DNA from 4 places in the Hoeflea sp. CAU 1731 genome. Region 1 is predicted to be linked to each of the others. Evidence: predicted binding sites of a transcription regulator. Region 1 holds the regulator's gene; each other region holds the start of a gene.
What was found. The regulator LexA, encoded in region 1, represses DNA repair genes until DNA is damaged. The targets are predictions, from matches to a motif close to TGTTCNNNNTGTGTTCNG.
Positions count from the first base shown of each region.

Region 2: the regulator LexA is predicted to act here: its motif matches at 2,019-2,036, upstream of dnaE (DNA polymerase III subunit alpha).
Region 3: the regulator LexA is predicted to act here: its motif matches at 2,437-2,454, upstream of AAFN47_RS18175 (PA0069 family radical SAM protein).
Region 4: the regulator LexA is predicted to act here: its motif matches at 3,999-4,016, upstream of AAFN47_RS24590 (sel1 repeat family protein).

Region 1 is NZ_JBDQQS010000001.1:711,051-716,615, reverse strand. It holds gene AAFN47_RS03425 (LysR family transcriptional regulator) at 1-803, shown strand, start outside; gene AAFN47_RS03420 (chorismate-binding protein) at 891-2,057, shown strand; gene lexA (transcriptional repressor LexA) at 2,094-2,807, opposite strand; gene AAFN47_RS03410 (autotransporter outer membrane beta-barrel domain-containing protein) at 2,994-5,312, opposite strand.
Region 2 is NZ_JBDQQS010000002.1:358,107-363,671, forward strand. It holds gene AAFN47_RS05800 (lipoprotein-releasing ABC transporter permease subunit) at 1-1,232, shown strand, start outside; gene AAFN47_RS05805 (ABC transporter ATP-binding protein) at 1,237-1,938, shown strand; gene dnaE (DNA polymerase III subunit alpha) at 2,305-5,565, shown strand, end outside.
Region 3 is NZ_JBDQQS010000011.1:100,046-105,610, reverse strand. It holds gene AAFN47_RS18195 (tetratricopeptide repeat protein) at 1-63, shown strand, start outside; gene AAFN47_RS18190 (4-(cytidine 5'-diphospho)-2-C-methyl-D-erythritol kinase) at 85-972, shown strand; gene moaB (molybdenum cofactor biosynthesis protein B) at 969-1,514, shown strand; gene AAFN47_RS18180 (crotonase/enoyl-CoA hydratase family protein) at 1,518-2,294, opposite strand; gene AAFN47_RS18175 (PA0069 family radical SAM protein) at 2,506-3,663, shown strand; gene rnhB (ribonuclease HII) at 3,988-4,578, shown strand; gene AAFN47_RS18165 (F0F1 ATP synthase subunit B) at 4,680-5,159, opposite strand; gene AAFN47_RS18160 (F0F1 ATP synthase subunit B) at 5,161-5,565, opposite strand, start outside.
Region 4 is NZ_JBDQQS010000021.1:46,458-52,022, reverse strand. It holds gene AAFN47_RS24610 (MFS transporter) at 1-806, shown strand, start outside; gene AAFN47_RS24605 (AMP nucleosidase) at 808-2,313, opposite strand; gene AAFN47_RS24600 (glutathione S-transferase family protein) at 2,687-3,397, shown strand; gene AAFN47_RS24595 (DUF2147 domain-containing protein) at 3,423-3,773, opposite strand; gene AAFN47_RS24590 (sel1 repeat family protein) at 4,162-4,428, shown strand; gene AAFN47_RS24585 (porin) at 4,625-4,888, shown strand; gene AAFN47_RS24580 (porin) at 5,055-5,565, shown strand, end outside.

The DNA.
Region 1 (5,565 bases):
ATACCATCAAGCGGCTCGAGGACGTGCTTGGCGTTCGGCTCTTCCACCGCAACGCCGGTCGCCTGACGCCGACGCGCACTGCGCGCCAGATCTTCGAGATCGTCCAGCCGTCCATGACCGGCCTCGAGCAATTGTCCAGCACAGTCTTCGAAATCGCCTCCGGTCAGTCCGTCACGCTCAGAATGGGCGTCTCGCCAAGCGTCTCGCAGGCTCTCGGTCCAAAGGCGCTCGCCAAGCTCGCGCGCCGCAATCCAGGCGCCAAGTTGCGCATGGACACGTTGTCGCTAACCCAGATCAAGGACTATCTCTGGCTTGCGGAAGGCGATTGCGTCGTCACCATCTATCCCGTGAACGACGCCATGATCGTGTCCCAGAAAATCGCCGAAATCTCGATGGCCTGCATCGTTCCGCGCGACCATCCGATGGCCAACAATGAAAGCGTGTACATCGACCAGCTTGCCGACGAGCGTCTTATTTTCTTTCACCCCAACACGCCGCACGGGCGCTGGGTGAAGGACATGTTCGAGGAACGCGACATCAAGCCGAACATCACCATCGAGACCCGTTTTGCGGAGAGCGCCATCTCTTTGATGTACGAGGATTTCGGCATCGCGATTGTCGATGAATTGACGGCGACCGGCGTCAGGGACCCCGACATCAAGCCCATTCCCTTCGCAGATGGACCGCGGCTTCCGGTTCTCCTGCATCATCACAAGGACCATGGCGCACGGCGGGTCATCGAAACCATCCGGGAAAGCCTCACCGAGGCGGCGCGTGAAATCGGGCTGGAATTCGTGACATAGCTTTACGCTATGCCGGCTCGTTGATTTTGTGCTGGCGACTGTCCGGTCTTCAAGCAAGTTTCCCCCGGTCAAACGGAGATGATCGGAATGAAAATACCGGGAGGAGCCAGGAGCCTGCTATCGGCTGCTGCGGACACCGACTTGCCTTTCGCCCTGTGGCGCAGGCCGGATGCGGTTCACTGGGAGGCGCTCGTTAGCTGCAACGGTTTGACGAAACGGCCGGTGTTTACAAAAACGCATGAGCGGCCTTTCTTCGCGATCAATCGCGTCGATGTCGAAGACGCCAACCTTGCGGACGCCATTGAAGGCGATGTCCGGCTGGACAAGGACGGCGTCAAATTCTGGACCGGAGACGCCTACGGCGACGACCCCGTTTCCGACCATCAAAAAAGACTGCTGGAGCTCGCCGATGACCGGATGGATGTTCCCGTCCAGTCGCGCGCCAATGTTGACGGACCGCTTGCGACCGATCGCCAGACTTATGAGTTGCTGGTGGAGCGCTGCGTGCAGCAGATCAAGGCGGGCCGCATGCGCAAGCTCGTCACGTCGCGCGTGGAAAACCGCGCGCTGTCGCCGGAATATGATCTGCTCGATATGGCAGAACGGCTCGCCGCCAAGCTGCCGTCCGCATTCGTCGCGCTCGTTCACCTGCCTGAAACCGGAAGCTGGCTCGTTGGAACGCCGGAGATCCTGCTTTCGTCCACGCCGGATGGCGTTGACACCATGGCGCTTGCCGGAACGCAGTGGGTCGGGCCGGATCCGGATCTAAGAAACATTGGCTGGCCGGACGGTTTGATCGAGGAACAGGCGCTCGTCAGCAACTATATTCGGCGCGCATTCCTGGAGCAGGGCATCGACGATTTCGAAGAGGTCGGACCGCGCACGGTTTCGGCGGCCAATCTGGTGCATCTCAGAACGATTTTCCGCAGAAGCGCGGACAGCCTCGACGCCGACCGGCTGGCGGGCCTCCTGCGCAGCCTGCATCCGACATCGGCCGTCTGCGGCATGCCGAAGCCGCCCGCGATTGAATTCCTGAAGCGGTTTGAAGGCTACGATCGCGGCTACTACACCGGCTATCTCGGACCAGTCGACTGGGACGGCTCGACAAAGCTCTACGTGAACCTGCGCACCGCGCAAATTCTCGGGCAGGAAATCAGCCTCTATGTCGGGGGCGGAATTGTTGAGACATCAAACCCCGCCCGCGAATGGATCGAGACGGTCGAAAAGACCAAGACGGTCGGGTCGATTATCTGAATATGGAGCGAGCAGGCCGGACCTGCTCGCTTGTTCCTAGTTGTAGGTGCGAATAAGCCCGACGAGCTTGCCCTGGATCTTGACCTGGTCCGGTCCGAAGATCCGCGTTTCGTAGGCGGGGTTGGCGGCCTCCAGCGCAATGGATGCGCCCTTGCGCCGAAAGCGCTTGAGCGTGGCTTCCTCTTCGTCGACCAGGGCGACGACGATCTCGCCGGGATTGGCCGTCGACGCGTTCTTGATCACAACCGTATCGCCGTCAAAGATGCCTGCCTCGATCATCGAGTCGCCCTTGACCTCGAGCGCATAGTGCTCGCCATTGCCGAGCATTTCCGGGGGAACGTTGATGTTGTGGGTGTTGTTCTGGATTGCGGATATCGGCACGCCGGCTGCGATGCGGCCCATGACAGGCACGCTGACGGACGAATTCGCCGCTTCCTTCGGCGCTTCCCGCACCAGTTTGGGATGCGTCTTGCCGAGGCTGCCTTCAATAACGCTTGGGGAGAAGCCCTTGCGCGGATGCAATCCCTGCGCAGCCATTTCCGGAAGCCTGATGACTTCCAGCGCTCTTGCGCGATTGGGCAGGCGGCGAATGAAGCCGCGTTCCTCAAGCGCTGTAATCAGACGGTGGATGCCCGATTTCGACGCGAGATCCAGCGCGTCCTTCATTTCATCAAATGACGGCGGTATGCCGGATTCCTTCATCCGCTCGTGAATGAACAGAAGCAGTTCGTGCTGCTTGCGCGTTAACATGCCCAATCCTCCGAATCGGCGAAACAAATACAGAACATACACTATATGTTCCATTTGTGTTCTGCAAGTGTATTGCGCAATTTGGTTAAGAATGGATTGAAAAGCGATCGCGCCGACGCACAGGGGTGCGTCGGCGCTCTTGATTTTGACAATGGAAAGCTGTCCGCCGCAGTCGACGCTGCGATCCTATTTCACCGGAAAAGGAATGCGCAGGTTGAGCGTTCCGCCATAGGACGTGGAGTCCTCATTGTAGGCGGCGGTGAACCGGCCTGTCAGGCTGGCCTTGCCGTCGAAGTCGATGGCGAGTTCGGCGCCGCCGGTGAAGAACGTCCCGTCGATATCGCCCGGTCCCGCAAAGCTCGTCGAGGAGCCAATCGCAGACACCGCGAAGGCGTCGTCGCTGAAGCCGGCGAAGGACACGCCGGCGAAGGGCTTGAACCGGATCGTGTTGCCGCCTGACTGCATTTCGAAGGGCAGGCCGGCTTCCAGCGTCCCGAAATAATAGGCCGAATCCCGCGCGCCGATCGTCGCGCCGTCGAAACCGGACACCCGGTAGCTGTCGGCCCGGTTCCAGAGCGCTCCGGCCTGACCAAGCACTTCCAGACCGACATAGCCGCCCATTTCGGACGCCGGTATTTCATAGGCGAACCCGCCGGTCGTCGCCAGGAATGATCCGTCTCCCGAGCCGCTGCCGGTGCGATAGTCGGGGCTCGACAGGCTGGTCTGTGTGACGCCGCCTAAAATGGCGGCATTCAGCGTGAACCGGCTGTTCGGAAAGTAGAAGGCGCGAACGCCGCCAAAGCCGGACGTCAGGTCCGTGTCGTGTTCGCCGTCGTCGATGCGTGAAGAATAGGACGCGCCCCCGCCGAACAGGCCGATGCTCCACATGGCGTTCACTGCATGATCATACCCGCCGACGCCGCCTCCGCCGGATGTGTCATAGCCGCTGTAAACGGTGGATGATCCGAAATCCGCTGCGCTGCCGAATCCGGTCAGCCAGAAGCCGCTTTCTCCGGCTTCAGGGCGGTCGTGATACAGCGTGCCGGTCATGTCGAAGAAGAAAGAACGCATCAGCGCGTTGCCGCTCTGGAAGGGCGTGGGATCGATCGTTACGATTTGTGTTGACGTCACGATCGCCGCAAAGCCGTTGAGATCGACGATTTCCGGCGCAGAGACGAAATTGACAAGCGATGCAACCGGGCTGTCAACGCTGAAACTGTCCGTGCCGTCGCCGAGGTCGACAAGCCCGACGATCCGCGAGCCGGTCCCGATCTGCAATGCGTCGTCGCCTTCGCCGAGATTGATGGCGACGCCGCCAAAGCCTTCGAGATAACCGTAATTGTAGATGGTTTGCGATTGCGTGTTGAGGGGATCGGTGTTGACCGCATGGTAGCCGATAATGCTGCCGGTGTTCGTGATGTAGGACGGCGCTGCGCCATCTTCATCGAAATCGACGCCGTCTTGCGAATCGATACCGCCGTTCTCCACCTCGATGCGGCCGGTGTTCAGCACCACACCGTCGTCGAAGTCGATGCCGTCCTGCGGATCGCCGGCGTTGTAGGGAATATAGATCGAGCCGTTGTTTTCGATCCAGGAATCGGTTGCCGTGTGAATGCCGTCGTCAAGGGCGGTGATCGAGCCGTTGTTGATGACCACGGCGCCGTCCGCATCCAGGTTTATGCCTTCGTCTGTGGCGTAGATCGCGCCATTGTTGATCGCGGTGCTGTCCAATTCCGCCTGAATGCCGTCGTCGGAGGCGTTCAGTGTTCCGTCATTGACGATAAAAGCGCCGTCACCGGCGTTTATTCCATCGCCGTCATAGGCGGTGACATCGCCCGAATTGTAGACTTCGCCGTTTTCCGCGACCTGAATGCCGTCGTCATATCCGATCGCCACGCCTTCATTCCTGATGTAGCCGTTATCCTCGGCCTTGAGGGCGTCGCCGTCATAAGCGGTCACGGTTCCCGTATTGATGATCTCGCCGTCATGCTCGATCTGGATCCCGTCATCGGAACCGGTGGCCGTTCCTTCGTTGAGGATAGAGGCGCCGTCGGCGGCCTTCAGGGCGTCGCCGTCATTCGCGGTGACGGTTCCCTCGTTGATGATTTCTCCACCATCCTCGATCTGCACGCCGTCGTCCGCTCCGATGATTTCACCGGTTTCGCTGTTGAGGACATAGGCGTCGTCATCGACGTTGACGCCATCGCCATTGCCGTCGATGACGCCGTTGTTCGTGACGCTGGCGTCGTCGCCGCCCTGCACGCCATGCTCGCCGCCGCCAGACAATATCGTTCCGTCATTGGTCAGCGTTCCATTATCGCCAAACCGGAATCCACGGTCTCCGCCGCCGTCCACGACGGCGCCTTCCTCCACGATAACCGTCACGTCCTCAACATTCTCGTCAACGAAGCCGGTGCTTGGACCGGTGCAGATCACCGTTTGTCCGTCGGTCGGCGAGGCTGGGTCGCAATCGGCCCGGGCGGCGGATACGGAGGTGAGTGTCAAGCAAGCGACGCCACACAGAAGTTGCGCCGCATGTGACGCCAAAGAACTTGATTTCATGTATTCCCCCGACTGGATATATGATGATCTGCTGGAACCAGCAGGACTTTTGTAGGGTGGCTGCATGACAGTTATGCGACAGTTTGATGATCGCGGACTGTCTGGCGCCGCGACGGTTCTGCCGGAACGAAATCGGAACAAAAAAGATTCATTGACCGGTCGGTCGGTTTAAGTGCTATTGTCAACGGTGCGCAGG
Region 2 (5,565 bases), on a different contig from region 1:
AGCGAATGATCGCCTGGCGCTATCTGCGCTCGCGTCGACGCGAGGCGTTTATCTCGGTCATTGCCGGGTTTTCATTTTCCGGCATCATGCTTGGCGTCGCAACGCTGATTGTGGTCATGGCCGTGATGAACGGCTTCCGCGCCCAGTTGATCGACCGCATACTCGGCGTCAATGGTCACATGATCATCCAGCCGATGGATCAGCCTCTGACAGACTACACCGGCATTGCTGCCAGGCTCGACGCGCTCGACGGAGTGAAATCCGCAATTCCCCTGGTCGATGGCCAGGTTCTCGCAACCGGTTTCCAGGGCGCGGGAACAGGCGCCCTCGTTCGCGGCATCGGAGCCGATGATCTCGCCGAACTGGAAGGCGTCGCAGACCACATACAGACCGGAGATCTCGTCGGGTTCGCATCCGGAGAAGCGATCGCGATCGGCGCCCGCATGGCCTCCAGTCTCGGCGTTCTTGTCGGCGATACGGTGACGCTGACCACGCCGGAAGGCGATATCACGCCGCTTGGCGTGATGCCGCGGACCAAGGCCTATCCGGTTTCAGCCATTTTCGAAGTCGGCATGTCTGAAATCGATTCGTCGATGATCTTCATGCCGCTCGCCGAATCCCAGCTCTATTTCAATACCGACGGTCTCGTGCAGTCCATCGAAGTGGTGCTCGACGATCCCGACGCCATCGACGTCATGCGTCCGATCGTCGAGGAAGCGATGGGACAGCAGGTGTTCATCACTGACTGGCGCCAGCAGAACAGGACGTTTTTCTCCGCCCTGCAGGTCGAGCGCAACGTGATGTTCATGATCCTCACACTGATCGTCCTCGTCGCCGCTCTCAACATCATTTCCGGCCTCATCATGCTGGTCAAGGACAAGGGGCACGACATCGCGATCCTCAGGACGATGGGCGCGTCATCCGGCTCGATCATGCGCATCTTCTTCATGACAGGCGCGGCGATCGGCATGGTGGGCACTTTGGCCGGCGTGCTTCTCGGCGTCTTCATCTGCCTCAACATCGAGTCGTTCCGGCAGTTCTTTTCCTGGATTTCCGGAACCACGATCTTCGACCCGGAACTCTATTATCTCAGCCAGTTGCCAGCCGACATGGATCTGGGCGAAACGATCGCCGTCGTTGCGATGGCGCTTGGCCTTTCCTTCCTTGCAACCCTGTTCCCGGCCTGGCGCGCGTCGCGTCTCGATCCGGTGGACGCCCTTCGTTACGAGTGATTTCATGAACAGCGCCGCCTACGTATTGCAGCTCGATAATGTCGAGCGCCATTACAAACAGGGAGAAAACATTCTCTCGGTTCTCGGCGGCGCAAATCTCGCTTTGCGGCCGGGCGAAACGGTTGCGCTGGTTGCGCCATCCGGCGCAGGCAAGTCGACTCTTCTGCATATCGCCGGGTTGCTTGAAAAGCCTGACGGCGGCGAGGTCTATGTCAACGGTCGCGCGAGCGGCTCCCTGTCGGACGAGCAGCGCACGGCCATGCGTCGGTCGGATATCGGCTTCGTCTATCAGTTCCACCACCTGCTGCCGGAGTTCACGGCGCTCGAAAATATCATGATGCCGCAGATGATCGCCGGCCTGTCTCGCGAGGAGGCGGCCGTGCGCGCGCGCCAGCTACTCGACTACATGCGCATCGGCGCAAGGGCGGACCATCGCCCCTCGGAACTCTCCGGCGGCGAGCAGCAGCGTGTCGCGATCGCCCGGTCGGTCGCCAATGCGCCGCTTGTCCTGATGGCCGACGAGCCGACCGGCAATCTCGATCCGGCGACCGCCGGATACGTCTTCGAAGCGCTTGAGGCGCTCGTGCGCCAATCAGGCCTGGCGGCGCTGATCGCCACGCACAATCACGAGATCGCCTCGCTGATGGATCGTCGAATCACCCTGCAGGACGGTCAGGTTGTAGAGATGATCGCAGAGCAGGCCTGATCCCGGAAGACGGGCCTTCGCAACAATTTTATCCAGAGTGTAAACCGGATATTAACCACGGTACGGTAATCGCTTGACTGTCGAACATAAAAAGAACAAACTGGAAACATATCCAGTATAAGGAGGAACATATGTTCGATCTTGCTAAAGACTGCGCCGCCTTCGCCTCGATGGTCCTCTTCGTTTCCAGCATTACCATCGTCATGATGGCGCTCTGATCATACCCGTTCTGACCGGGTTTATAATTGCGCGGTCAGGCGCATCCAGAAAACTGAAGACAACGCAGGCGACTTGTCGCCAGACCATGGACATGGAAGCTTCGCCGGGTGAAAATCGACCCGATTCCAAAAGAGACGGCGGAGTTCCATGACCGAAAGCGAGTCTGCACTAACAGCGCATTCCAAAGGACCGGGCTTCGTGCATTTGCGCGTGCATTCGGCCTATTCGCTGCTCGAAGGCGCGCTGCCTCTCAAGAAAATCGTTGCGGCGGCGGCCGCCGACCTTCAGCCGGCGATCGGCATCGCCGACACCAACAATCTGTTCGGCGCGCTTGAGTTCGCCGCCAGCGCCGGCGACGCGGGCGTGCAGCCGATCATCGGCTGCCAGCTTGACATCGAGATGGGCGACGGCGATCCGTCCGCGTCCGGGGGTTCGCGCAACCGCATGGCCCGGCGGCCGTCGCTTGTCCTGATCGCGGCGACGGCGGAGGGCTACAGCCGACTTGTTGGTCTGGTCAGCCGCGCCTATCTCGACGGCGAAAGCAACGACACGGCGCATATCATGCTCGAGTGGTTGCAGGAGGGCATCGAGGGGCTGATCTGCCTTACCGGCGCATCCGGAGGGCCGATCGATGCTGCGCTGACGGCCGGCGACGCCGCGCTGGCCCAATCCCGGCTTGATACGCTGGCGGCGCTTTTTGGCGATCGCCTTTATATCGAAATCCAGCGCCCCACCGATTACAGCCGCCAACACGAGAACGCGATGCTCGACATGGCCTATCGCAACAAGCTGCCGATCGTCGCCACCAACGAGGCGTTCTTTCCCGGTCCGGACGAGTTCGACGCGCATGACGCGCTCATGGCGGTGGCGCACAACGCCGTTGTTTCGGACGACAATCGCGTCCGCGTCACGCCCGACAATTTCCTGAAGACCCGCGAGGCGATGCTCTCGCTTTTCAAGGATCTGCCCGAAGCCACTGAAAACACCGTGGAGATTGCCCGGCGCTGTTCCTACATCCTGGAAACACGCGATCCGATCCTGCCGCGCTTTACGGGGGGCTCCGCCGACGATCCGGAAGCGGCGGAACGCGCCGAGGCCCAGGAACTGCGCCGCCAGGCGGAGGAGGGGCTGACGGCCCGTCTGGACGCGCTCGGATGCGCGCCGGGATTTTCCGTGGACGATTATCGCGAACGCCTGGAAACGGAACTCGGCATCATCGAGCGCATGCGGTTCCCCGGGTACTTTCTCATCGTCGCAGACTTCATCAAATGGGCCAAGGCGCATGACATTCCCGTCGGGCCTGGCCGCGGTTCCGGAGCCGGATCGCTTGTCGCCTATGCGCTCACCGTCACGGACATAGACCCGCTGCGCTTCTCTCTCTTGTTCGAACGCTTCCTCAATCCGGAACGCGTCTCGATGCCGGACTTCGACATCGACTTCTGCCAGGATCGGCGCGACGAGGTCATCCGCTACGTCCAGAAGAAATACGGGCGCGACCAGGTCGCCCAGATCATCACCTTCGGATCGCTGCAGGCCCGCGCCGCGCTGCGCGACGTCGGCCGCGTCCTGGAAATGCCCTACGGTCAGGTGGACCGGATCTGCAAGCTGGTGCCCAACAATCCGGCCAATCCGACTCCTCTGCACAAGGCGATCGAGGAAGAGCCGAAGCTGCGGGAGGAGGCCGCGGCCGAACCGGTGGTCGGCCAGTTGCTCGACATCGCCCAGAAACTCGAAGGCCTTTACCGGCACGCTTCCACCCACGCCGCCGGCATCGTGATTGGCGACCGCCCCCTGTCGCAACTCGTTCCGATGTATCGCGATCCGCGCTCGGACATGCCCGTCACCCAGTTCAATATGAAATGGGTGGAAAAGGCGGGCCTCGTCAAATTCGACTTTCTTGGCCTCAAGACGCTGACAGTGCTGAAGACGGCGGTGAGCTTCCTGAAGGAACGCAACGTTGATGTCGTTCTCGAAGCCCTCCCGCTCGACGATGAAGAGACCTACAAGATGCTCTCGCGCGGCGAGACTGTGGGCGTGTTCCAGGTTGAAAGCACGGGCATGCGCAAGGCCCTGATCGGCATGCAACCGGACCGTATCGAGGATATCATCGCCCTGGTCGCGCTCTATCGGCCGGGGCCGATGGAAAACATCCCGGTCTATAACGCCCGCAAGCACGGGGAGGAGGAACTCTCCTCGATCCATCCGAAGATCGACCATCTGCTTGAAGAAACCCAGGGCGTCATCGTCTACCAGGAGCAGGTGATGCAGATCGCACAGGTGCTCTCTGGCTACTCGCTCGGCGAAGCCGACCTTCTGCGCCGCGCCATGGGCAAGAAGATTCAGGCGGAGATGGACAAGCAGCGGGACCGCTTCGTCAGCGGCGCCATGGAAAACGGCGTGTCCAAACAGCAGGCCGATTTCATTTTCGATCTGCTCGCCAAATTCGCCAATTACGGTTTCAACAAGTCGCACGCCGCCGCCTACGGTCTGGTCTCCTACCAGACCGCCTACCTGAAAGCGCATTACCCGGTCGAATTCCTCGCCGCCTCCATGACGCTCGACATGTCGAACACCGACAAGCTGTCGGATTTTCGTCAGGACGCCAAGCGCCTTGGCATCGACGTGATTCCACCGTCAGTTCAGACCTCGTTCCGGATTTTCAAGACGGGAGAAAACCGGATTTATTATTCGCTTGCCGCCATAAAAGGCGTCGGCGAGGCGGCTGTGGATCACATCGCCGAGGTTCGTGGCGACAAGCAGTTTGCGAGCATTGAGGATTTCTGCCTGCGCATAGACCCGAAGGTCATCAATCGCAGGGTCCTGGAGAGCCTCATTTGCGCCGGCGCCTTCGACTGTTTCGGTCGCGACCGGGCGGAGCTTGTCGCCGGGATGGATCGATTGCTCGGATTTTCCCAAAAGGCGTTCGAGGATCGGGTAAGCGGACAGAGCGACATGTTCGGCGCGGGCGCGGCTACAGGTCCGGAAGTGATTCAATTTCCCGCCGTAACGCCCTGGGTGGCTTCGGAAAAACTGCATCGGGAGTTTCAGGCGCTGGGCTTTTATCTCTCCGCGCACCCGCTGGATTCCTATGCCGAACTGCTCGACCGCATGCGGGTTCAGACCTTCGCCGAGTTCTCGGTGGCCGTGAAAAAAGGCGCCACGGCCGGGCGGCTCGCCGGAACCGTCACATCGAAGCAGGAGCGAAAGACACGCACCGGCAACAAGATGGGCATTGTCGAGTTCTCGGACTCTTCCGGTCAGTATGAAGCCGTGCTGTTTTCTGAAGCGCTGGCGCTCTATCGCGCCCAGCTCGAACCCGGAAGCTCGCTGGTCATCACCGTCGACGCCGAAGAGCGGCCGGAAGGCATCAGCCTGCGAATACAGACCGTGCAGTCGCTCGAGGAAAGG
Region 3 (5,565 bases), on a different contig from region 1:
AATCCTGAGCTCAACGGCAGGCCCGACCTTATCCATCCAGGCCAGGTCATTAATCTGCCGTGACCTGCGCGGCATGATCAATTCATGGCCCGAATAGAAGAATTCGCTCCAGCGAAGATCAATCTTTGTCTGCATGTCACCGGACAGCGCGAGGACGGCTATCACCTTCTGGAAACAATCGTCATGTTCGCTGATATCGGCGACCGTGTTTTTGTCGAGGCGGCGCCCGAAGACCGTTTCTCCCTATCCGGCCGTTTCGCGCCGGAACTGGACGCCGCGCATGACAATATCGTTGTTCGCGCGCGCGACAGTCTACGCGACGCCTTTCCCGAGATAACGCGTCCGGTTTCGATTCATCTGGAAAAGAACCTTCCCGTCGCGTCCGGAATAGGCGGCGGATCGGCCGACGCCGCAGCCTGCCTCAGGGCGTTGCGCGCGCTCTGGCGAATTCCTGAAAACGCAGACCTTGCCGCCGTCGCCCTGAAGCTTGGCGCGGACGTTCCGATGTGTCTTGCCGGCCAGCCTCTGGTTGCGCGCGGGATCGGGGAAAGGATCGCATTGCTTCCATCCGTCGCGCCGATTCCGATCGTGCTGGTGAATCCCTTGAGCGGCGTTTCGACCCCGGAAATATTCTCTCGCCTCGCCTCCAAAACAAATCCCGTAATATCGGAGATCCCGTCGATCAGCGGCTTCCAACAACTGATCAAATTTCTCAAAGGCCTGAGAAACGATCTGGAGATTCCAGCGCGCACAATCGCCCCTGAAATCGATACAATCAATCGAGCCTTGCAGGACACCGGCGCCGCGCTGGCTCGGATGTCCGGATCCGGCGCGACCTGTTTCGGCCTCTATCCTCCGCTCGAAGACGCGCAATCGGCTGCATCCGAGCTTCAACGGCGCTTCCCGCGCTGGTATGTCGCCGCCGGACGGTGTATCGGCTCACAGGACGCAACCGGAAAGGCCATGCAGTGATGAGGATCGATGAGAACCGCCCATTCATTCCGGTCAACATAGCCGTGTTGACAGTTTCCGACACACGGACGATGGACGACGACCGGTCAGGCGATACGCTGGTCGCGCGAATCGAGGCCGCCGGACACCGGATTGCCGCGCGGGACATCGTAACGGATGACCGCGACAGAATAGCAAGCCTCGTCAAAGCCTGGGCGCAGGATCCGCAGGTGGACGTCATCATCACCACCGGCGGCACCGGCTTTACCGGGCGCGACGTGACACCGGAAGCGATCACCCCGCTGTTCGACAAGCAGATGGACGGCTTTTCGGAAGTCTTTCACCGGATAAGCTATGACAAGATCGGCACGTCCACGATCCAGTCCCGCGCGACGGGCGGCGTGATTGACGCCACTTACGTATTCGTCCTTCCAGGATCGCCCGGCGCCTGCAAGGACGCCTGGGACGGCATTCTGAAACAGCAGCTCGACTATCGCCATATGCCCTGCAATTTCATCGAGATCATGCCGCGGCTCGACGAGCACCTGAAACGCGGCTCCTGAATATCAGTCGTCAAAGTTACCCGAGCGTCCGGCGCCTTTTGTAAAGCGCGCGGCGCCTTTCACCGCCTCTTCGGCCAACGGCTTTACGCCTTCGACCGCCTCCATATGAAGCGCTTCTTCAAGCGGCATTCCCCACTGTCGATGCGCCGTCATCCTGTCGGTCCTCATGCAGGTTTGGGGAAAGCTTGCAATGCGCATGGCCAGGCCCTTTGCCGCCGCCAGCGCCTCACCCGCTTCCACCACCTGATTGGCAAGGCCGAATTGCAGGGCCTCGTCCGCGTTCACCGGACGTCCAGTGAGAATCATGTCCATGGCCCTGCCGTGCCCGATCAGGCGTGGCAGGCGGATATTGCCGCCGTCGATGAGAGGCACGCCCCAGCGGCGACAGAAGACGCCGAATATCGACGTCTCCGATGCAATTCGAAGATCGCACCATAGCGCCAGTTCCAGGCCGCCGGCCACGGCGTGTCCTTCGACGGCGGCGATGACAGGCTTCGACAGCAGCATGCGCGTCGGCCCCATCGGCCCGCCGGCATCGGGGTCATAGGCCAGCGCGCCGTCCGAAACCGATTGCAGATCGTAACCGGCGCAAAACGTATTCCCCGCGCCTGTCAGGATCGCGACCGAACTCTGTTCGTCCGCCTCGAACGATTCGAACGCCCCGGCAAGCTGCACGGCTGTCTCGGCGTCGACCGCATTGCGTCGTTCCGGGCGATTGATCGTCACTGTCGTGACCGGTCCATCGCGTTCGATCAACACCCTGTTGGATAAGCTCTGCATCACAACCGCCTCCCTGCCTTCGGCAACCGCATGTAACCGTTGACATATTACTAGGCCGGGCGATCCGGGAACAGTCAGACGCGGAACGATCGGCGACCTTTCGCCGTTTACCACTTGTTTGATAAGAGACAAACTCCATATTTGTTCTTGTTATGTTCTTTTCTTCGTGATAGGAATATTTTCACAATTCGAAACGGGAAGATCTGGTAAAATGAGCGAACTGGCGCACCTGAGACAGACTGCTCTTGATCACGGCAACAGGGCCGAACTGGCCGACGCCATGGTGGCGCGCTCCGGAATGCGCGTGGAGATCGACAGACGCCGCGGACGCGGCGCGGGCCTCAATCCGGCCGGCCGGTTCGAAACCGAATCCCGTCATGTGTTCGACGATGGCTGGTCGACGCTGGAAGAGCTGCCTCCCGCGAAAACCGAAGTGCAGATCGAGAAACCGCGCAAGATCATCACCCGCAATGAATCGCCGGACATTTCCTTCGACCGTTCGATCAATCCCTATCGGGGCTGCGAGCATGGCTGCGTCTATTGTTTCGCCCGACCCACCCATTCCTTCATGGGACTATCGGCGGGCCTTGATTTCGAAACGAAGCTGTTCGCCAAGCCCGATGCGCCGAGACTGCTCGAACGCGAGCTTTCCAGGCCGGGATATACACCGAAGCCGATCGCGATCGGCACGAATACAGACCCTTATCAGCCGGTCGAAAAGACCTGGCGGATCATGCGGCAGATACTGGAAGTCATGAACGCCGCCAATCATCCTGTCACCATCGTCACCAAGTCGGCGCTGGTCATGCGCGATATCGACCTTTTGGGGCAGATGGCCGAGAAAAATCTTGTCAAGGTCGCCATTTCCGTGACGACTCTTGACCGGAAGCTCGCCCGGGCGATGGAGCCCCGCGCAGCAACGCCCGTCAAAAGGCTTGAGACCATACGCGCGCTGTCCGAAGCGGCGGTGCCGGTCGGCGCCATGCTTGCGCCGGTCATTCCAGGGCTGAACGATCACGAGATGGAGCGCATTCTTGACTCGATAAAGGCCGCCGGCGCTGTCACCGCCAGCTACATCCTGTTGCGCCTGCCGCATGAGGTAAGCCCGCTCTTCAGGGACTGGCTGCTTCGCCACTATCCCGATCGTTATCGACATGTCATGTCGCTGGTGCGCTCGATGCGAGGCGGCAAGGATTACGACGCAGAGTTCAACACCAGGATGAAAGGCGCAGGCCCGTATGCCTGGCAGTTGATGCGCCGCTTCGATTTGACAACCAAGAGGCTTGGCTTTGAAAAGAAGGCGCGCGCGCTTCGCACCGACCTTTTCACGCCTCCCAACGGCTCGGGAGTTCAATTGTCGCTTTTGTAAAAGCCGCTTCCGTCGCCTTTGCCTGTCCCCTGGCAATCCCGACGGCTTTCCCTCCGGCGCCGCTGCCGGGTCCGGTGCGTACGAGCCGCATGCACCGGGCCGGGTCATCGGAGCGTCCAGCGCTGCGACACCCCGTCGTCGACGCGCCACGCCATCCGGTGACAGGAGGGACTTGCGGGGAATCGGAGGGTCGTGCGATTGTGCCGCACCATGTCGCGCAGACCTTCCGATTCTCCCAGCAAACCAAAGTCAAAAGACTGCAAACAGGCGTCCGCAAAGCGCCAGAAGCGACTGTTCGAGGATCGGCCCTCGGTTCCCGACTATATGCTGGAGAAAACCAATGGCAGTCCCGATCAGCTGATCGCCGGCGTCGACGAAGCCGGACGCGGGCCCCTGGCCGGACCGGTCGTGGCGGCCGCCGTCATCCTTGATCCGGCCAATATTCCCGAAGGACTCAACGACTCAAAGAAACTGTCGGAGGGTGTTCGCCACTCCCTGTTTACGCGGATTCTGACCACAGCGGACGTTGCTATCGCCAGCACCGGTCCATCCGGCATTGACCGGACCAATATCCTGCTTGCAAGCCTGGACGCGATGCGGCGGGCCCTGGACGGACTCATACGACAACCGGATCATGCGCTGATTGACGGCCGCGATGTTCCACAAGGGCTATGTTGCGCGGCCAGCGCCGTTGTCCGCGGCGACGCGCGTTCCTTGTCGATTGCAGCGGCCTCGATCGTCGCAAAGGTCACACGCGACCGGATGATGCGGCATTCCGCATTGATATATCCAAATTACAGCTTCGAGAATCATGTCGGCTACGGAACCAGAGCCCATCTCGCAGCGCTCTCCGACCACGGTCCCTGCGTCCTCCACCGGATGAGTTTCCGCCCGATCCGGGTGGATGCTGATTGAATAGGCTCACGACGCCTCCGTACAAAGCAGCATGAGCACCCAAAAAAATAAAAGCCGGAGCGTGAACCCCGGCTTTCAAAACGCGTAATGCTTTGCAGAACTCAGTTCAGCCGGCTTTTCACGTCAGCGACCGAATCCTTGAAAAGCTGATTCTGTGTCTTGGCGTCAGCCTTTTCGACGATCAGCTTTTCGGCGGCGGCGACGGCTATATCGACGGCGCGGCGGCGCACTTCGTTGACCGCCTCCGTTTCAGCCAGAGAAATCTTCTGCTCAGCCATGGCAGTACGGCGCGCGACGTATTCCTCGGTCTTCTGACGGGCTTCCTGCACCAGGCCGGCGGCTTCGTGCTCGGCAGCGGAAATCAGTTCGCTCGCTTCTTTCTCAGCGTCCTTGCGCTTGCGCTGATATTCGGCCAGCAACTGCTGGGCCTCCTCGCGCAGGCGACGCGCCTCATCCAGTTCGTTGCGGATTTTTGCCGCCCGCTCGTCAAGCGACGAGGAGAGCATTCCCGGAACCTTCAGGTAGACAATGAGAGCAAGAAAGATGATGAGGGCCACTAAGGCCCAGAACGTTGCGTCCATGTCAGTCTCCCTTGCCCGACGCCGACTTGATGGCCGAGTCTAGGCTTTCTTTCGAAACCTGATCGCCAATCAGTTGCTCGACAATGGCCGAGGTCGTGTCTGAGGCAATCGAGTCGACATTCGACATCGCCTGCTTTTTTACATTGGCGATCTCGGCTTCCGCCTTGCCGATCTTTTCGGAAAGTTCGGCCTCGACCTTCGCCCGTTCAGCGTCGGCGTCGGCCTTGGCCGTGTCACGCGCTTTCTGGGCAATGCCGTGGGCGCGCGACCGCGCATCCGCCAGTTCCTTTTCATAGGTGGCGATGGCGAGGTCGCCCTCTTCCTTGAGGCGATTGGCCTCGTTGAGGTCCTGGGCGATCCGGTCGCGCCGCGTTTCCAGAATACTGCCGATACGCGGCAGGACGAC
Region 4 (5,565 bases), on a different contig from region 1:
TGACAGGCCCGCTCTTTACCGGCGTCTTCAGCGACAAGGCGGTGATGGGGGCATACGCTTCGTTACAATGGCCGCTCTACACCGCGATTTTGCTGATTGCGGTCAATATCGTGCTGATTTCGGTGTTTTTCTCCGAAACGCTGGCCAGGCGGCGCGCAATCGATTTCGGTCTTTCGGAGGTGTTTTTGACGCTCTGGCGGATCCTCGAACATCCGGTCACTTTGCGGCTGGCGCCGGTGTTCTTCTTCGCGGTGATGGGCTTCAACGCCTGCTTCATTTTCATGAGCGACTTCCTGTTTACGCGCTTCCATTTCGACACCGTTCAAAACAGCGCCGTCATGATCGTCATGGGTGCGACCATGGGATTTATCAGCGCGTTTCTGGTAGGCCCTGTCGCAGCCCGCGCAACACAGGCTCAGGTGATCGTGGTCACCGTCATCGTCATGATCGCCGCGATGGCGGCGCTTCTCGTCAATCCATGGCCGCTGCTCGCCTTTGTTCTCGTCATTCCGTTGATCGGCGCGTTTTCGTTCGCCTATCCGACTTTGCTGTCGATGTTCTCCCAAAGCGTGAACGGGACAGAACAGGGATGGGTCATGGGCGTGGCGATCGCCCTCTACACAATCGGCTCCGGGTCCTCTTCATTCATCGGCGGCGCCACGATGTCGATCAATCCGGGTTTCCCGCTTATGATCGGCATGGGCGCCTGCGCCATGGCGCTCGTCATGGTCGCGCTGCTGTGGCGGCGTCACCGCAGCATCAGCCGGCTGGATCCGAACTGGCGGGACGGCGTCGCGCCAGCATAGGTTACTGAAAAGCCGGCTCGAAGAAGCTTCTGAGCTTGCGGGAATGAAGACGCTCCGGCGGCATTTCCGCGAGTTTTTCCAGCGCCAGAATTCCGATTTTCAGATGCTGGTTGACCTGCTTTCGATAGAACTCGGTCGCCATGCCGGGCAGTTTGAGTTCGCCGTGCAGCGGCTTGTCCGAGATGCACAGAAGCGTGCCGTAGGGCACTCTGAAACGGAAGCCGTTTGCGGCGATGGTCGCCGATTCCATGTCGAGCGCAATGGCGCGCGATTGGGAGAGGCGTTTCACCGGACCACTCTGGTCAACCAGCTCCCAGTTCCTGTTGTCGATGGTGGCAACGGTGCCGGTGCGCATGATGCGTTTCAGGTCATACCCTTCGAAGCCGGTGACGTCTGCGACGGCTTCCTGCAGCGCTACCTGTATTTCGGCGAGCGCCGGTATCGGCACCCAGACCGGCAGATCGTCGTCGAGCACATGATCCTCGCGAACATAGGCGTGGGCGAGCACATAGTCTCCGAGCCGTTGCGTGTTGCGCAGTCCGGCGCAATGGCCGAGCATCAGCCAGGCATGGGGCCGCAACACCGCAACATGGTCCGTGATGGTTTTCGCGTTTGACGGGCCGATGCCGATATTGACCATGGTAATGCCGCCATGGCCTTCCTTCTTGAGGTGGTAGGCGGGCATTTGGGGCATGCGCACGGCGGTTTTCGGATCTGTCGGCGAATCCTGGCCGGCGCGGGTTTCCACATTGCCGGGTTCGACGAATGCGGAGTAGCCGCCGCCGCCATTGCGCATCAGTTCGCGCGCGTGCTCGCAGAATTCATCGATATAGAACTGATAGTTCGTGAACAGGACGAAGTTCTGGAAATGCTCGGCGCGCGTGGCCGTGTAATGCGACAGACGCGCCAGTGAATAGTCGACCCGCTGGGCCGTGAAGGCGGCAAGCGGAAGTTGGTCCGCATTGTCTATGTCGTAGGTGCCGTTGACGATGGCGTCGTTGGTGATGGTAAGGTCGGGCGTGTCGAAGAGATCGCGCAGCGGCGTGGTGATCGGATTGGCCATGGCGGCTTCCGCAATCGTGTCGTCGCCCATGGCGAAATGCAGCGGGATCGGCGTATCCGATTCGCCAATCTGCAGCTGAACATTGTGGTTTCGGATCAACAGATCAAGCTGTTTTTCCAGATAGGATCTGAACAGATCGGGACGGGTTATGGTTGCTGTATAATTTCCCGGAGCCGGAACATGGCCAAATGCGAGGCGCGAATCGACCTGCGAAAAAGTCGAGGTCGAAAGGGAGACCTGCGGATAATAGGCGCGATGCCGGCAGAGCTCGAAATCCTTGCCGGCGCCCAGCGATAGAAATTTCTTACGCAGGAAATTGACGTTTCGATTATAGATGGCCTCAATCGCGTCGACCGCTTCCCGCGCATCGGAATACGAGGCGTCCGGGATCTCCGGAGGCGATACGATCGAGATATGTTCGTGATGTTTGATTCTCTTGTCCATGCTCCAATATAGTCGTGACGGCATGGCATTTAAACGACAAACACTGTCTCACTGACCAATTTTTGAGCAGCATTTGAAACGGCCGGACCGAGCGACCGGAATGGTGTGATACGGTTGCGGCGCGGCGACCCGGGGCGCTCGTGTGACGGAGAATGCGCGGAATGGATAGCCGGCGCGACAATGATATGGCAGGTCGCAGCGACTCCGATGAAATGACGCGAAGGCAATGTTCCCATGGACAGACCAGGCCCAGTGCAGAAACACGACCGTTCCATCCGCCGTTCATCTCTTTTTTCTGACCGGATCGCCCCCTTGCTTCACGAAGTCCCTCCGGTGCACTAAGTGAGTAACATTACAATTTGCGGAGCTTCCCATGACCAAGCAGACCAGCCCGATCGAACTGTACTACTGGCCCACGCCGAATGGCTGGAAGATTTCCATCATGCTCGAGGAACTCGAATGTCCCTACGACGTGAAGTACGTGCACATCGGCAAGGGGGAACAGTTCCAGCCGGAATTCCTGAAGATCGCTCCAAATAACCGGATGCCGGCGATCATTGACCCGGAAGGTCCGGGCGGCGAACCGATATCGGTGTTCGAATCCGGCGCAATCCTGCAATATCTCGGCCGCAAGTTTGGTCGTTTCTATCCGTCGGACGAGCGCGTGCGTGTCGCCGTCGATGAATGGCTTTTCTGGCAGATGGGCGGTCTTGGCCCGATGGCCGGCCAGGCCCATCATTTCAGACAATATGCTCCGGAGAAGGTGTCCTACGCCATCGACAGATACACGAACGAGGTGAACCGTCTCTATGGCGTCATGGATACGCGGTTGAAGGATCGCGAATTCCTGGCCGGCGACTATTCGATCGCCGACATGGCGTGTATCGGCTGGGTCATGCCTTACGAGCGCCAGGGTCAGGATCTCGACGAGTTTCCGAATCTCAAGCGCTGGTTCGAAACGATGCGGGCGCGCCCGGCCGTAATCAGGGGAACGGAAGTCGGCAAGGACAAGCGCCGCCAGGCGAACCTTGCCGATGACAAGGAAGTCCAGAAGGTTCTCTTTGGACAACGGGCGCGACGCTGACGCCCGCTGTCTTGAGAATTGCTTCCTACTGCCTTTTCCAGTTCTGGGAGCGGCAAATCAGGCCGGCAAGCACGCAACCGCTCATCTTGAGCGTTGCGCCGGAGATCGACGCCTTGCCGCTGTAGGTCTTGTCGTCAGCAGGATCCGTGATCTTGCCCTTGTAGACGCCGCCGCTATTGGCGAGCGTGCCGATCTTCTTGCCTGCATAGGAGCCGGTTTTCAGCGTGATGCAGAAATTTCCGCTGCCGCAAGGCGCGATTGAGGCTGTTTCCCCGGACTCCGTCGTCCAGTTTCCTTGTATGGCGTCGGCGGCCAGGGCCGAAGGCGCGAATAGCAATCCGGGAAGCAGCGCGCAGATAAGCAACCGTCTGAACATATCATTTCTCCTCCACATTCAGGGTCTTGCGGACGACGATATCGGGAATTCTGTCGGCTGCCAATCGGTCACATCCGGACGCGGAATGAAGAAATTTTACGACGCCGCCTTTCGCTGTGGTTAGCAAAGGGTTTCAATTCGAATTCCTGCAATTTTATTAAATTCATTGCGAAACCGCGCAAAGCCGGGCGCTGCGATGTTTAACAAAAAACCAAATTTACCAATCGTTTGAGTTTTGTTTTCCTCCAGTTAATCATGCTGTTTAACACCGGATTCAGCGGCTGCGTGCACACTCGCCTCATCAACAAAACGCCGGACAAACCGGCAAGAACCGGGGCTCTCTCGGAAGTTTAACAGGCAAGACAAACGAACCAACGGGGACAAGAAGATGGCGCGTTACGAAATGCTCGATCAGCAGCTAGCAGTGGCAGGCGGCAAGGCGGAAGCCGATATTTTCTGTGAAATGGGAATGATGTATGCGATCGGTCGCGATTGTCCCCTGGACTACGTCGCAGCCCACAAATGGTTCAACATAGCAGCCATCAAGGGCTCGGAGAGGGCTGCGGAATTGCGCGCCGATCTGGCCAAGACTATGAGCAAGGGCGAACTCGCTTCCGCGCTGCGTTCTGCTCGCGAGTGGATGACGATGCACTGACGGGCGCTGGCCTCCAATCCGGCCGGTGGACTTGAAATCACCAGAATCACCGCGCATTGTCTTTCACACGGATCCTGGCCCGTCTTGCTGGACGGGCGGTATCGGCGAAAGGCGTTGTATGTTTACGAAATCTCTCTCTGCGGCCGTTTTGACATTCGGTGTTTTGAGCTGTTCCAACGCTTTCGCGGATGAGGAGTTGACGTTCGATTCGCTGGATTCCTTTGAATATGAGGAAGATAACAGCGTTTGTGCTTCCTATGGCGAAGGCTATGCGCTGGTTCCGGGCACGAAAACCTGCCTGCGCGTCAGCGGTTACGTTTCGACCCAGTTCGGGACGTCGAGCAGGTCTGGCGGCGACGAGACAGGCAGCCGCGCGGGCCTCCAGTTCGATAGCCGCGGCGACACCGAATTCGGGGATTTCGCAAGCCAACTGAGGCTTCAGGACGCTTTTGGCGACTGATTCCAGTCCCGAGCGCGCGCAATTTCCTTGCCTGGCGGGCCTTTTTCCGGTGTGAGAAAGCGCCAAAAAATTATCCTTTGAATCCATGAAATTGAAAAGCTTTTGACAAACAATAGCTTATTAAAAAAATACTGCAGGCTTCCATATTCTGACTGGAGGTCAGAAAATGAAAATCAAGAGCCTGCTTCTCGGCTCCGCTGCAGCACTGTTTGCAGCCTCTGGCGCATCCGCAGCCGATGCCATCATCGCTGCCGAGCCGGAACCCGTTGAATATGTCCGCGTCTGCGACGCGTTCGGCAACGGCTACTTCTACATCCCGGGCACCGAAACCTGCCTTCGCATCAGCGGTTATGTCTGGTTCCAGGTTGGCGCAACCAATGTGAGCTACGATTCCAGCTATGACGACAGCTGGGAAAACAGCACTCGTGCTCGCGTCAACATCGACGCTCGGTCTGACACGGAATGGGGCGAACTTGCTTCCCGCATCCGTCTTCAGGGCACTTTCGGAGACAATGGCGACGGACCTGTCGGCGTTGACCAGGGCTGGATCCGCCTCGGCGGCCTGTTCATGGGCTATTCGGAATCCTACTGGGTAAACGCTTACAACACCGGCCCGACGAACTTCGGTTCGCACTCCTGGGACGGTATGGGTTACGGCTATCAGCAGCGCCAGCAGA